3 regions of the Bradyrhizobium sp. McL0616 genome follow, and region 2 is predicted to be linked to each of the others. Evidence: predicted binding sites of a transcription regulator. Region 2 holds the regulator's gene; each other region holds the start of a gene.
The links. Region 2 encodes LexA, which represses DNA repair genes until DNA is damaged. Its sites were predicted from a motif close to TGTTCNNNNTGTGTTCNG; they were not measured.

Region 1: a site for LexA is predicted at 1,364-1,381, ahead of recA (recombinase RecA). Genes of this name have one in related genera too.
Region 3: a site for LexA is predicted at 2,158-2,175, ahead of ACPPVR_RS21405 (single-stranded DNA-binding protein). Genes of this name have one in related genera too.

What each region holds. Positions count from the first base shown of each region.
Region 1 covers NZ_CP188255.1:3,179,712-3,183,836, forward strand. The annotation lists gene ACPPVR_RS15065 (hypothetical protein) at 23-190, opposite strand; gene recA (recombinase RecA) at 1,473-2,561, shown strand; gene ACPPVR_RS15075 (hypothetical protein) at 2,661-3,644, shown strand; gene ACPPVR_RS15080 (hypothetical protein) at 3,655-4,125, shown strand, end outside.
Region 2 covers NZ_CP188255.1:4,251,294-4,255,418, reverse strand. The annotation lists gene ACPPVR_RS20675 (autotransporter outer membrane beta-barrel domain-containing protein) at 1-1,026, opposite strand, end outside; gene lexA (transcriptional repressor LexA) at 1,401-2,096, shown strand; gene ACPPVR_RS20665 (hypothetical protein) at 2,283-2,486, shown strand; gene ACPPVR_RS20660 (hypothetical protein) at 2,679-3,113, shown strand; gene ACPPVR_RS20655 (GAF domain-containing protein) at 3,337-4,125, shown strand, end outside.
Region 3 covers NZ_CP188255.1:4,415,894-4,420,018, forward strand. The annotation lists gene ACPPVR_RS21395 (outer membrane protein) at 213-878, opposite strand; gene ACPPVR_RS21400 (outer membrane protein) at 1,114-1,881, opposite strand; gene ACPPVR_RS21405 (single-stranded DNA-binding protein) at 2,328-2,822, shown strand; gene ACPPVR_RS21410 (DUF2306 domain-containing protein) at 2,946-3,344, shown strand; gene gyrA (DNA gyrase subunit A) at 3,513-4,125, shown strand, end outside.

The DNA.
Region 1 (4,125 bases), 1.1 Mb from region 2:
TCTGCCGCCCGTCCTGGCGGGCCTAGTGCACGTTGATCTCGTTCAGCGGAAGCTGGAGTTCGGCGGCGCGCTCTTCGCGGTCCTTCTTGCGGAACTCGTTTTCCTTGCGTTCGAACTTCACCATCTCCTCATGCGCCGCCTCCAGCAAATGATTGCGCCTGATCGCATCGTGATGCGCGTTGTCCGTCATGACCCAAGTCCTCACTGTGGCGGTGCCATCCCGTAAAAGCCGGACACCGCAGAAAGGTTTCGGTGCCGCAGGATTATGGAATGATGACGGCGCGCGGCCCATCTGTCTTTGATGCGCGTCATCTTCAGTCGTACTGGGGCTGATGTAGTACGATGAGATCGCGAACGAAGGCGGCTCTCTTGAAAGAGTCGACTCGATGTCAAAAGAATCCGTGACCAGCGATTTGTTCGACCGATGGGAGTTGGTCTGGCACGAAGACCGACACGATCTGGCCGCCAACCGAGGCGGCCTCTCGTCATCTCTGAGCCAACGGCCCTAGTGGCAGGGTCTCCCCAGCATCTGGGCGTACCGGCTATGGCAGCCGTCGTGCATCTGCCACTTCTTCGTAATTTTGGGACCGGCTTTCGGAGCGCACGATGTCTGCGCTTGCGCCGATACCGAGCCGGCGAAGATGACCAGTGCGAGAGCGATCGTGACAATCGACTTCATCACTCCTCCTGAGATTGTTCGAGCAAGACGATTTGTAGCGCTACAAATAAAGCGTTACAAGCCGTAGCATTAAAATGCAAGCTTGTGACCTCCCAGATTCAAGCCGGGAGACGCGGGCAATCCCAAAGTCCGGGTGCTGTCCCAATTAGGACACTGGCTATTTCGGATTAGGACACGTCGCTTCTACATAGGCACATGCGCACCACCGCGATCAGTGCTTGCGTGGCTCTCTTGGCGCTTTTCAGCCCCCGAAGCGCCAAGCAAAAGCGCCGCCCGCTTAAATGTCGCGCGGGCGGCGGCTTTCCAGCCCCGGGAGGGAAATTGTAAAATCCCGATACCGATGTGTCTGCATGTGTTGTGCCAAGGTTCATGTCCCGGGACGGGACACCCGCGGAGGGGGATAGGACACTGGGAAATTTGCGGGACCCGCGCTATGCGCGGAGAGGGAGCCGAAAGTGCCGCTATTGCCATATCAAGGGGCGCTAACCGAGGCGGCCTTACCTAATGCGTGTTCCGCTTTTAAATACACGGTTTAATACATACAGAACAAACCAGGTACGATTATATCACAACCTGTTCTGGGCCGGAGAACAGCCGGTCTTGTCCCGGTTCCGCAAATCAGGACACTCCCAAATCCAATTTAGGACACTAGGGGTTCAAACAGGCCAACGCCCAATTCCGAAAAAGAACATATTGCGAACCCGGAACAAATGAGGTACGTTGCTTTTATCGACAGCCCGCCCGCCAATCGTTTGTCCCGCACCCGAATCCTCGCCATAAGGAGCACGACCCGATGTCCACCACTGCGCTGCGTATCGTCGAAGGATCCTCCATGGACAAGAGTAAAGCTCTGGCCGCCGCGCTCTCCCAGATCGAGCGCCAGTTCGGCAAGGGCTCGGTGATGAGGCTCGGCAAGAACGACCGTTCGATGGATGTCGAGGCGATCTCCTCGGGTTCGCTGGGGCTTGATATTGCGCTCGGCATCGGCGGCCTGCCGAAGGGGCGCGTCGTGGAAATCTACGGGCCGGAATCCTCGGGCAAGACCACGCTGGCGCTGCACACGGTGGCGGAAGGGCAGAAGAAGGGCGGTATCTGCGCCTTCATCGACGCCGAGCATGCGCTCGACCCGGTCTATGCGCGCAAGCTGGGCGTCAATATCGATGAGCTCCTGATTTCGCAGCCGGACACCGGCGAGCAGGCGCTGGAAATCTGCGACACGCTGGTGCGCTCGGGCGCGGTGGACGTGCTGGTGATCGATTCGGTCGCGGCGCTGGTGCCGAAGGCCGAGCTCGAGGGCGAGATGGGCGATGCGCTGCCGGGCCTCCAGGCCCGTCTGATGAGCCAGGCGCTGCGCAAGCTGACGGCCTCGATCAACAAGTCCAACACCATGGTGATCTTCATCAACCAGATCCGCATGAAGATCGGCGTGATGTATGGCTCGCCGGAAACCACGACCGGCGGCAATGCGCTGAAATTCTATGCCTCGATCCGTCTCGACATCCGCCGCATCGGCGCGATCAAGGAGCGCGACGAAGTGGTCGGCAACACCACCCGCGTCAAGGTGGTGAAGAACAAGCTGGCACCGCCGTTCAAGCAGGTCGAGTTCGACATCATGTACGGCGAGGGCGTCTCCAAGATGGGCGAGATCCTCGATCTCGGCGTCAAGGCCGGCATCGTCGAAAAGTCCGGCGCCTGGTTCTCCTATGACAGCCAGCGTCTCGGTCAGGGCCGCGAGAATTCGAAAGCGTTCCTGAAGGCCAATCCCGATATCACCGCCAAGATCGAGACCTCGATCCGCCAGAACTCCGGCCTGATCGCCGAGCAAATTCTCGCCGGCAGCCCCGAACGCGACGCCGACGGCGAAGAGCCGGCGGACGAGTAAACCTAAACGCGAAGAGTTTTTCGCGAGGAGCGGGCGTTGAGGACGTTGAGTTGCCGACGTCTTCAGCGCCTGTTTCGTTTTGCCTGGAGTATTTAGGCGATGAAGCGTGTGATTCTGACGGGTCCGTCCGGCCTCGATCTCATGCACTCGGGTCTTGCCGATGTCGTCATCCCATTCATGTTCCGTTGCGTCGATGGGCCGCTGCCTCTCAACGAACTTGCAGTTTATGTCGCCGCTCACTCGGAAACAGCGAAGCCTGGGGCTCACTGGTCAGACTTCGTCGGACGTTGGCCGCAAGATGCTGAAGATCGCAGCGATCTCTCGCTGACCGAGTTCTCCCAACACTACAGCGTCGTGGAATTGTGGTTCGATCGGACCCCAAATGATCAACTCCAGCTGATCTGGCTGCTCGATTATCTCCGCTCCCATCCAGAGATGTTGGCCAAGTCAAAGCTACGACTGATTGCCTTCGATCTCATCTCACAGGAGGCGGCGAACATTGGTAAGTCGCTGTCCTACATTCCCGCTATCGATATCACTTCGGATGAACTCGAAACGGCAAGGTTGACTTGGCAAGCCTACCTCGCGCCAACGCCTGAGGCCTGCGTCGATCTCGTTCACGGGGATCTGAGTGCCTTGCCGATGCTAAGACTGGCCTTGATCGATCTGCTCGCGGAGCTTCCATCGAATTCGACGGGGCTTGGCGCGACGGAGATGCGGTTTCTGGAGCTCATTGCCCGAGGCTATGAGCGGACGAACGCGCTGTTCCACCTGCGTAGTCTTCGCCGTACGCGCGTTTTTAGCGAGTTTGAGTTGGGATGGTTGCTCCACGCACTTGCGTTAGGTCCGAGACCCGTGATTGCAGGGCTGGATGAGGAATTGCGTGCAATCGACCGGGAGAATCTGAGGGCGCGGCAGGACGCTTATCTGCGTAGCCGGCTGTCGTTGACCGAGTTCGGAAAGGCTGTCCTGGCCCATCAGGAGGATTTCAGCCGCCACAATCCGATCGATCGCTGGTGGGGCGGCACGCATCTGACCAATGATCGGCTGTGGCGCTACGGTTCTGTTTTAACGAAGCCTTGAGGCAGCGAACATGACGCGGCTCATTGTCACGACAGACTCGTCCACCGCTGGCGCCATCCAGCGCGCCGGCCTTGCGGATCTCGTGATTGCAATTGAGCGCCGGCTGGTCTGGGGGGCGTTGCCGTCGGATGCCGAGCTCGACGCGTTCTTTGCGCCGCGTAGGACGCAGCCACACGGCCTTCGTTGGCTCGACGATACGCCGTCCTGGCGCCTCGAGGAATTGGGTGCGCAGGATCGCGGATTGATCGAGTTGTTCCCTGAATGTGACTCGAGCGAATTGTGGGTGGGATCAGAGCCAATTGCGCAATTAATTCTGCTCTGGATGCTTGACCATTGCGGCTGCAAGAGAGCGGCGGTTTCGAAACTCGTTGTGCGTCAGCTAGACATTGCCTTTGGTGGCGCCGATCCGGAGCGACCTGAGAAGTTAAATCCCCCGACTGCCAAGCCCTCGCAAGATCACCTTGAACTGGCCGGTCGTGCA
Region 2 (4,125 bases):
GAAGATTGCCGTTCCACCCACCGCCGTCGCGGCGGTGTCGCCGGAACCGCCGACATGAACGCCGGCGTTGGCCGCAGACACGGTGTTGTCCTGACTGGCGTGGATGCCGGCGAGTCCGCCGGTGATCGCGCCGGTGCCGGTCACCATCACCGAACCGCCACTGCCCAGGGCGACGACGGCCTGTCCCGACGAGAACACATTGGCGTTGACGGTGACGTCGATGATGCCGGTGCTGGCGGGGTTGGCGATGGTTGCCTCGATCGCCGGGCCGAAGATCGGGGTGATGCCGCCGATTACCCCCGCTGTGGTCACAACGACATTGCCGCCCCCGCCAGACGACTGCGCAATGATGCCGCCGATATGGGACGATTCGATCGTGCCGGCCGCCGTCGTGGTCACCGTGACGTCGCCAATGCCACTGGTGGACGCAAGGACACCGCCTTGCGTGGCGCTGATCGCACCCCGCACATTGACCGTGACCGCGCCGTCGACGCCGACCGCTGAAATGGCCGAACCATTCGATGCCGTGACCGCGCCGCCGACAGTTGCGGTTATCGATCCCGAGCCGGTATTGCCGAGTTGCAGGCCGCTGCCTGCGCCGGTGGCTGTCACCGTACCCACGCCGCCATACGTGACCGCGCCGCCGTTGCCAACGAGCTGCAACGCATTCACGTTTTGCCCGGTCGTGACCGTACCGGCGTTGGTGAAATTGATCCCGCCACTGGCTTTGGTCGTCACGAGATCAAGGCCAAAGCCATCGATCGTAACGCCGCTGCCGACTTGCCCGATCAGGTCGGCGTTGAACGACTGAATCCGGGCGACCGTGGCGATGCCCGTACTGTTGTTGGTTGTGTTCGTCGTCGTGGTATCAGCCGCGCAGGTCACCGAGACCGGATCGGTGCCCGACGTCGCACAAGCAGCCAAGGCTGGCGCGGTCGCAAGGATACTGGCGACGAACAGCACAGCCGATCCCGCCGCCGCGAGCAACACCGCCGGCTGCCGCGCGCAGAGACATTCCCCGATCATCAGCCCCACCCGCGGCTACAACTCGCCGCGCCCGCCCGTTTGTTCGATTCGATTTCAGGGCCGCTCATCTTAGGAGCCGAGCGAATCATCACAATGCGCAAAGCATCCAAAACCGTCGCGCGTCGGGCGCAAACTTATCGCTTGTGCCTGATCGGCAACAAACCGTCGAACGAGCACAATAACCAGGCGCATTCCCTGCATCGGCGATTTACGCGAACCGGCGAACGTCGTCATGTTCACGGTAAATTAAGGGGTTGCGGAACACATATCGAACATATAGTGTCCGTTCATGATTTGTTTCGAGCATGTAGCGGCTTATTGCTGAATTCAGCGTCTCGGAATCGAACGACATCAACCGGGGGATTTTGGTCGAGATGTTAACGCGCAAACAATACGAGCTTCTGCGGTTCATCAGCGAACGTCTAAAGGAAAGCGGCGTGCCGCCCTCCTTCGACGAGATGAAGGACGCGCTCGATCTGCGCTCGAAATCGGGCATCCATCGCCTGATCACCGCGCTCGAGGAACGCGGCTTCATCCGGCGCCTGCCCAATCGCGCCCGCGCCATCGAGGTGATCAAGCTGCCCGAGCTCCAGGCCGCCGCCGGCAGCCGCCGCGGCTTTACGCCCAGCGTCATCGAGGGCAATCTCGGCAAGGTCCGCTCCAGCGCGTCCGCGGACGAAGGCGAGCGCCCTGTTGCGGTGCCGGTGATGGGCCGGATCGCGGCCGGCACGCCGATCGAGGCGTTGCAGACCCGCAGCCACACCATCAGCGTACCGCCGGACATGCTCGGCTCGGGCGAACACTACGCGCTCGAAGTGCGCGGCGATTCCATGGTCGAGGCCGGCATCCTCGACGGCGACATGGCCCTGATCCAGCGCAACGAGAGCGCCGACACCGGCGATATCGTGGTGGCCCTGATCGACGACGAGGAAGCAACGCTCAAGCGCTTCCGCCGCCGTGGCGCCTCGATCGCGCTCGAGCCCGCCAACGCCTCCTATGAGGTCCGCATCCTGCCGCCCAACCGGGTGAAGATTCAGGGCAAGCTGATCGGGCTGTACCGAAAGTACTGAGTCTTCTGCGCGCCGCCGATTGGCGACCGCGCGCTAACGATTGGAGCGGACGATTGTCCGCTCCGGCTGGATAGTCCTTCTGGTTTTGCACAGATTATCCGGCCACCCCTCCCGCGCTAGATCTTCGGTACGCCGCAAAGAAGCACGCATTGCTTCGCAGGCCTTTGAGAGACCGAGGAGACAAATGTGCGCAAGATCATTCTGAGCACAGTCACGATGGCGCTGATCGCAGCATCAGCGTCGCAAGCCTTCGCCGCGCAGTCGCAGTACCACGTCCGCAAGGCAGCGCAGGCAACCACCGGCGAGCAATTCCGCAATGCCCGCAACGCGGTCGAGCCGGCGCAGCCAGCCTGGCAATATTCGGGTTGGTCGGCACCTGCCGGCCGCTAACGTCGAAGCTCCCAGAATGCACGAAGGCGGGATTTGTTCCTCGCGCATTTGAAAAAAATATTGTGATGGCAGCCTACGGACCCAAGCCGCAGATTTGCCCACAACCCAGCAGACGTTTGCAGGCTTCCACTCTGATAGGGGCCTGTGCCTCAGAAGAGGCGCGGGTTGCTATCTCGAATGAGGAGCACCCTGATGTGTGACTACAGCCTGCACGCCGTCGCGACGCGCCCCGCAGAAGTCGGCGAGACGATCGTCACGACAACCTTCCGCGGTACCTCGACGCGCGGCTTTGCCTCCGAAGCCGACATGTCCGTCGCGGTCTGCCTGCTGCCGGGAACGGAGCTCGCCTTCGCCGACAGTGTCCGCTACGACAATCGCTGGATCTGGACGCGCACCATCAACTCGCGCGTCGGCAAGTTCGGCAAGATCGATCCGCACATTCCCGATCGCCATCATGACGCGATCGAATTCCCCGATGGCAAATACGTGTTGGTGACACAGCTCGTCGAAGGCCAGCGTGCGACCGTGCTGCAATTGCCGGTGACCCAACAAGTCGGCGAGCGCGAGCACAAGCCGCAGATCGTCGCCGACAGGCAGCCGACCATCACCCGCCTGCCGATTGGTTGACACCGCCATCCCCGGCCGCCAGGTCGGAGCCAGGATTGAAATGTCCATCGCCGGCCGCGGCCGGCGGTATGGAGTTGCTTGCACCTCGCATCCGACCGAGAGAGATCAGCCCACCGCACCTGCACGTCGCACGAAGTTTGCGCTGCCCTGCCTGAATTTTGAACGTCCGTTCCGCAAGCAAATGGCCGATGCTGTTTCCGACTTGAGGCGGCGGACACGTTCGATGAAAACCTTCCTTCGCGTCGTTGAACTCTGGGTGCCTGACCGGACCCGCATGCGGCTGGAGTTTGGCGGCGGCCTTTACAGCGAGGGCCTGTCCGCCTTCAAGGCCGTGAGCGAAGATCTGCGCTTCGGATATGACGAGGGGCTTCCCGGCAAGGCCTGGGCGAGCCGCCATCCCGTGATCCTCACCGAATTCGCCAACTCCTATTTCAAGCGCACCGACCAGGCCGTCGAGGCCGGCCTCACCTGCGGTGTGGCGGTGCCGGTGTTTGCCGGCGAATTCCTGCAAGCCGTCATGGTGCTGTTCTGCGGCGACGACGACGCCCATGTCGGCGCGGTCGAGCTATGGCATAACGACCTCGATGTCTCGCACGAGATGGGGCTGGTCGACGGCTATTATGGCAGCGCCGAGATGTTCGAGTTCAACTCGCGTCACACCAAATTCCCACGCGGTTTCGGCCTGCCCGGACGCACCTGGAAAGCGGGCCTGCCGCTGATCATCAAGGATTTGCATGACGCCAAGAGCTTTCTGCGCTGGGAAGACGCTGCCAAGGTCGGGATCAATCTCGGCGTCGGCGTTCCCTACCGCATCGGCACCGACCACACCTGGGTCCTGACATTCCTCTCGGCGCAGGCAACCCCGATAGCACGCCGCTTCGAGATCTGGGTTCCGAACGAGGCCCGTTCGGCTCTGGTGTTTCGCGCCGGCGATTGCAGCGCGCAGACCGACCTCGCCGCGCTCTATGGGACCAAATCCATTCCGCGCGGCGAAGGCAGCATCGGCGGCGCC
Region 3 (4,125 bases), 160 kb from region 2:
GACTCCCCCAAGGCCAAAGTTGATTGCGATCTTCGATACAACCTTTGAGGTGCGACGGTCTGTCACCGGAGAGCCACAGCGCGCCCAAAATGGAACTTATGCGCAAGTGCTCGCGCAGCCTGCGCAAAAACAAAAAGGCCGGCACAAGGCCGGCCTTTCGTAACGCGATGGCGTTGGACGCGAAGCTTAGTACTTCAGATCAGCGCTCTAGATCAGTACTTGGCGACGATCGGGCCGTTGAAGTGATAGTTCACGCCGACCTGCACGGTGTGGAAGTTGAGCGTGCCGGAGGGCACGGCGCCCGCGAAATAGGTCTCGCCGCCGAGGCTGCGATAGAGGTACTCGCCCTTGACCGACCACTGCGGTGCGATGAACGCTTCGACGCCGGCGCCGACGGTCCAGCCGGAGTGCCACTTGCTGTCGGAGGCGGTCAGGCCGAGCGCGCTGACGCTGATCTTGTTGTCAATCCAGGCATAGCCGCCCGTGCCGTAGAACAGGACGTTGTTGACGGCGTAGCCAACGCGGCCGCGCACGGTGCCCAGCGCATCGGTCTTGGAGCTCACGGTGATGCCGAGTGCCGTCGCCGAAGCATTCACGTCAGCCCAGGCGCCATCGGCCTCGACACCGAACACGACGTTGCCGGTCTGCCAGTTGTAGCCGGCGGTGCCGCCGACGAAGCCACCTTGCATCCGGGGGCTGTTCGAATCTTCCCAGGCGCCGCCGCCGACGATACCGAGGTAGAACCCGGTCCAGTTGTAGACCGAGGCGACAGCCACGGGAGCCTTCGTGTACGGGCGGGCTGCCAGATCGGCAGCCGAGGCGGAAGCGAACGCACCGAACGCGAGCAAACTGGCCGAAGCCAACAAAACCTTCTTCATTTTCAACCTAATCCCAGTCCCAGTTTCTGTTTTTGCCTTCCGCGCGTCGGAAGGGCATCGGACGCTCTGGTCCAACTGGTGTCGGCTTACACCACTGAAGCCGCAAGTTGTGTCTCTCAAAAGTCACAACAGACGCAAAATGTAATAGTCACTGACCTATAGTTCCCGTGGGGGAATAAACAAAAAAAGGCCGGCACGCAGCCGGCCTTCATTAACTAATGATATCAGATGGATATCAGTATTTCGCGATGATCGGGCCACCCCAGCGATAGTTCACGCGGACGAGGCCCATGTCGATGTTCTGGCTGATGCGATCGCTCTGGAAGGCGCCGACGCCGGGCGTGTTGAGCGTGAGGGTGCGGTTGCCCAGGAAGATGTGGTCGTACTCGATGCCAACCGTCCAGTTCGGCGCGAAGCCGAACTCGAGGCCGGCGCCGACCGTGCCGCCCCAGCGGTTGTCATTGGTCGAGGCGAGCAGGGTGCCGGCACCGGCGAAGCCGGGCGCGGTGAAGACGTCGTACTTGTCGGCGACGACGGCACCGCCGCCCTTTACGTAGAACAGGACGTTATTCCAGGCGTAGCCGACCTGTCCGGTGAACAGGCCGAAGGCGTCGATCTTCGAGTGGTTGCGCTGTGCCGGGAAGAGGACGCTGACATTGTCGCCGGAGAAGTCGGCCCAGTTGCCCTGACCTTCGAGGCCGAAGACCCAGTTGGCGGATTGCCAGCGATAGCCGACCTGGCCGCCGACCGTGCCGCCGGTGGCATTGTGGCAACCTTCGCCGCCGACGAGGGCGCCGCCGCCGAGGACAACGTTGTCCCAGCATTTGTGGCTCGAGCCGCCACCGCCGTTGATGCCGATGTAGAACCCGCTCCAGTCGTAGATGGTGGCGATCATCGGCGGCGGCGCCTTGGTGTAGGGACGCGCCGCAAGATCCGCAGCGCTCGCAGGAGCCGACAGGCTCAAAGCAACAATGCCGATTGCACTCAACAGAATTTTTTTCATTGCAGTCTCCCTAGTGTTGTCCGCTCTCGTGGTCCCCGAAGCGGTCAATCAGGCGCGACGCCCATATGAACCAATTCCAAGGTCAGCGTAGTCCCATCGGGAGGCAGAGTCCGTCTCTGGAATGCAACAGTCATCAGACAACGAGACGGGGGCCAACTTGATGAATGTTAAGTATTTTTTCAGACCCGCGGGAACCCGGAAAGGTTCCAGTCAACTCCGTGATGAAAGAGGCACAGCGGTACCGCCAAGCGCCCCGTTTTCAGGGTCGATTTTGACAGGAACAAATCTGGAACAAACTCCACGTCGATGCTATATATGGGGATAACCGGGGGCGCGGCGGGTCGATCGGCGCGCGTAAGCGTATAGGGTCGGCCCAGCAGGCGGCGATGGCGCGGGCGCGCGAACCCGCTTTCGAAATTCAGTGGCATTTGGAGTGGAGAGCGGCGATGGCGGGAAGCGTCAACAAGGTCATTCTGGTCGGAAATCTCGGCAAGGATCCGGAAATCCGCCGCACCCAGGACGGGCGGCCGATCGCGAATCTGAGCATCGCCACCTCGGAGACCTGGCGCGACAAGAATAGCGGTGAGCGCAAGGAAAAGACCGAGTGGCACCGTGTCGTGATCTTCAATGAAGGGCTCTGCAAGGTCGCCGAGCAATACCTGAAGAAGGGCGCCAAGGTTTACATCGAGGGCGCGCTCCAGACCCGCAAATGGACTGATCAGGCTGGCGTCGAGAAGTACTCGACCGAGGTCGTGCTTCAGGGCTTCAATTCGACGCTGACCATGCTTGATGGCCGCAGCGGCGGGGCAGGCGGCAGCTTCGGTGACGAGCCGAGCGGCGATTTCGGCTCTTCCGGTCCCGTCTCGAGCGCACCGCGCCGGCCGGTGGCCGCGAGCGGCGGTGGCCGCAACAGCGACATGGACGACGATATCCCGTTCTAAGGCGAGGGCGCGTCGTCCTGGAAGGCGTCGTGCTGACGTAAGGCGGCAGGCTGTCTTGCCAATTGGCGGGTAAAGCTCGGCTTTTGCGCGCTTGCCTGGCCCGTCGATCCGAGGAAGCTCCGCATGAGCCTTGCGCCGCTGCTTGAGGCCGCTCCGGCCATTCCGCTGCATGCCTTTGCGGCTATGGCGGCCTTCCTGCTCGGTCTGGTCCAGTTCGCCGCCCCCAAGGGCACGCTGCCGCATCGGACGATCGGCTGGATCTGGGTGGCGCTGATGGCGGTGGTGGCCGCATCATCGTTCTGGATCCACCAGATCCGCCTGGTGGGGCCGTTCGGTCCGATCCATCTGCTCTCGATCTTCACGCTGGTGATGCTGCCGCTGGCGGTGTGGCGGGCCCATACCCATCGTGTCGCCTCCCATCGGCTCATCATGATCTTCATCTTCACGGGTGCGCTGGTGATTGCGGGTCTCTTCACGCTGCTGCCGGGACGGCTCATGCATCAGGTGGTTTTCGGCTCATAAAGCCGGGTTCCAGAGGGTCCATTCCCGGCCCCGCCCGGCAAGCTCAGCGATGGGCGTAAGTCGTTGGAAAAATAAGCGGAAAAAGCCCTTCCCTCGGCCATGCAAGGGTGGTTATCAGGGCCTCGATGCGCTATATGATTCCCAGACAAAAACTCACCGGATTTCCCCTTGGCTGACGACGACAACAAGCCCGGCGACCAGCCGGCGCAACCCTCGGACATTCGCCCAGTCTCCATCTACGAGGAGATGAAGAAGTCCTACCTCGACTACGCCATGAGCGTGATCGTGGCGCGTGCGCTGCCTGATGCGCGCGATGGTCTGAAGCCGGTGCATCGCCGCATCCTGTACTCGATGCACGAGCAGGGCCACACGCCCGACAAGAAGTACGTCAAGTCCGCACGCGTGGTCGGCGACGTCATCGGTAAGTATCATCCGCACGGCGACCAGTCGATTTACGACGCGATGGTCCGCATGGCGCAGGGCTTCTCGATGCGCGTGCCGCTGATCGACGGTCAGGGCAATTTCGGCTCGGTCGACGGCGATCCGCCTGCCGCTTATCGTTACACCGAAGCGCGACTGACCAAGTCGGCGCTCGCCCTGCTGGCCGATATCGACAAGGACACCGTCGACTTCCAGCCGAACTACGACAACAACGAGACCGAGCCGTCGGTTCTTCCGGCCAAGTTCCCGAACCTTCTGGTCAACGGCGCAGGCGGCATCGCGGTCGGCATGGCCACCAACATTCCGCCGCACAATCTCGGCGAGGTCATCGATGCCTGCG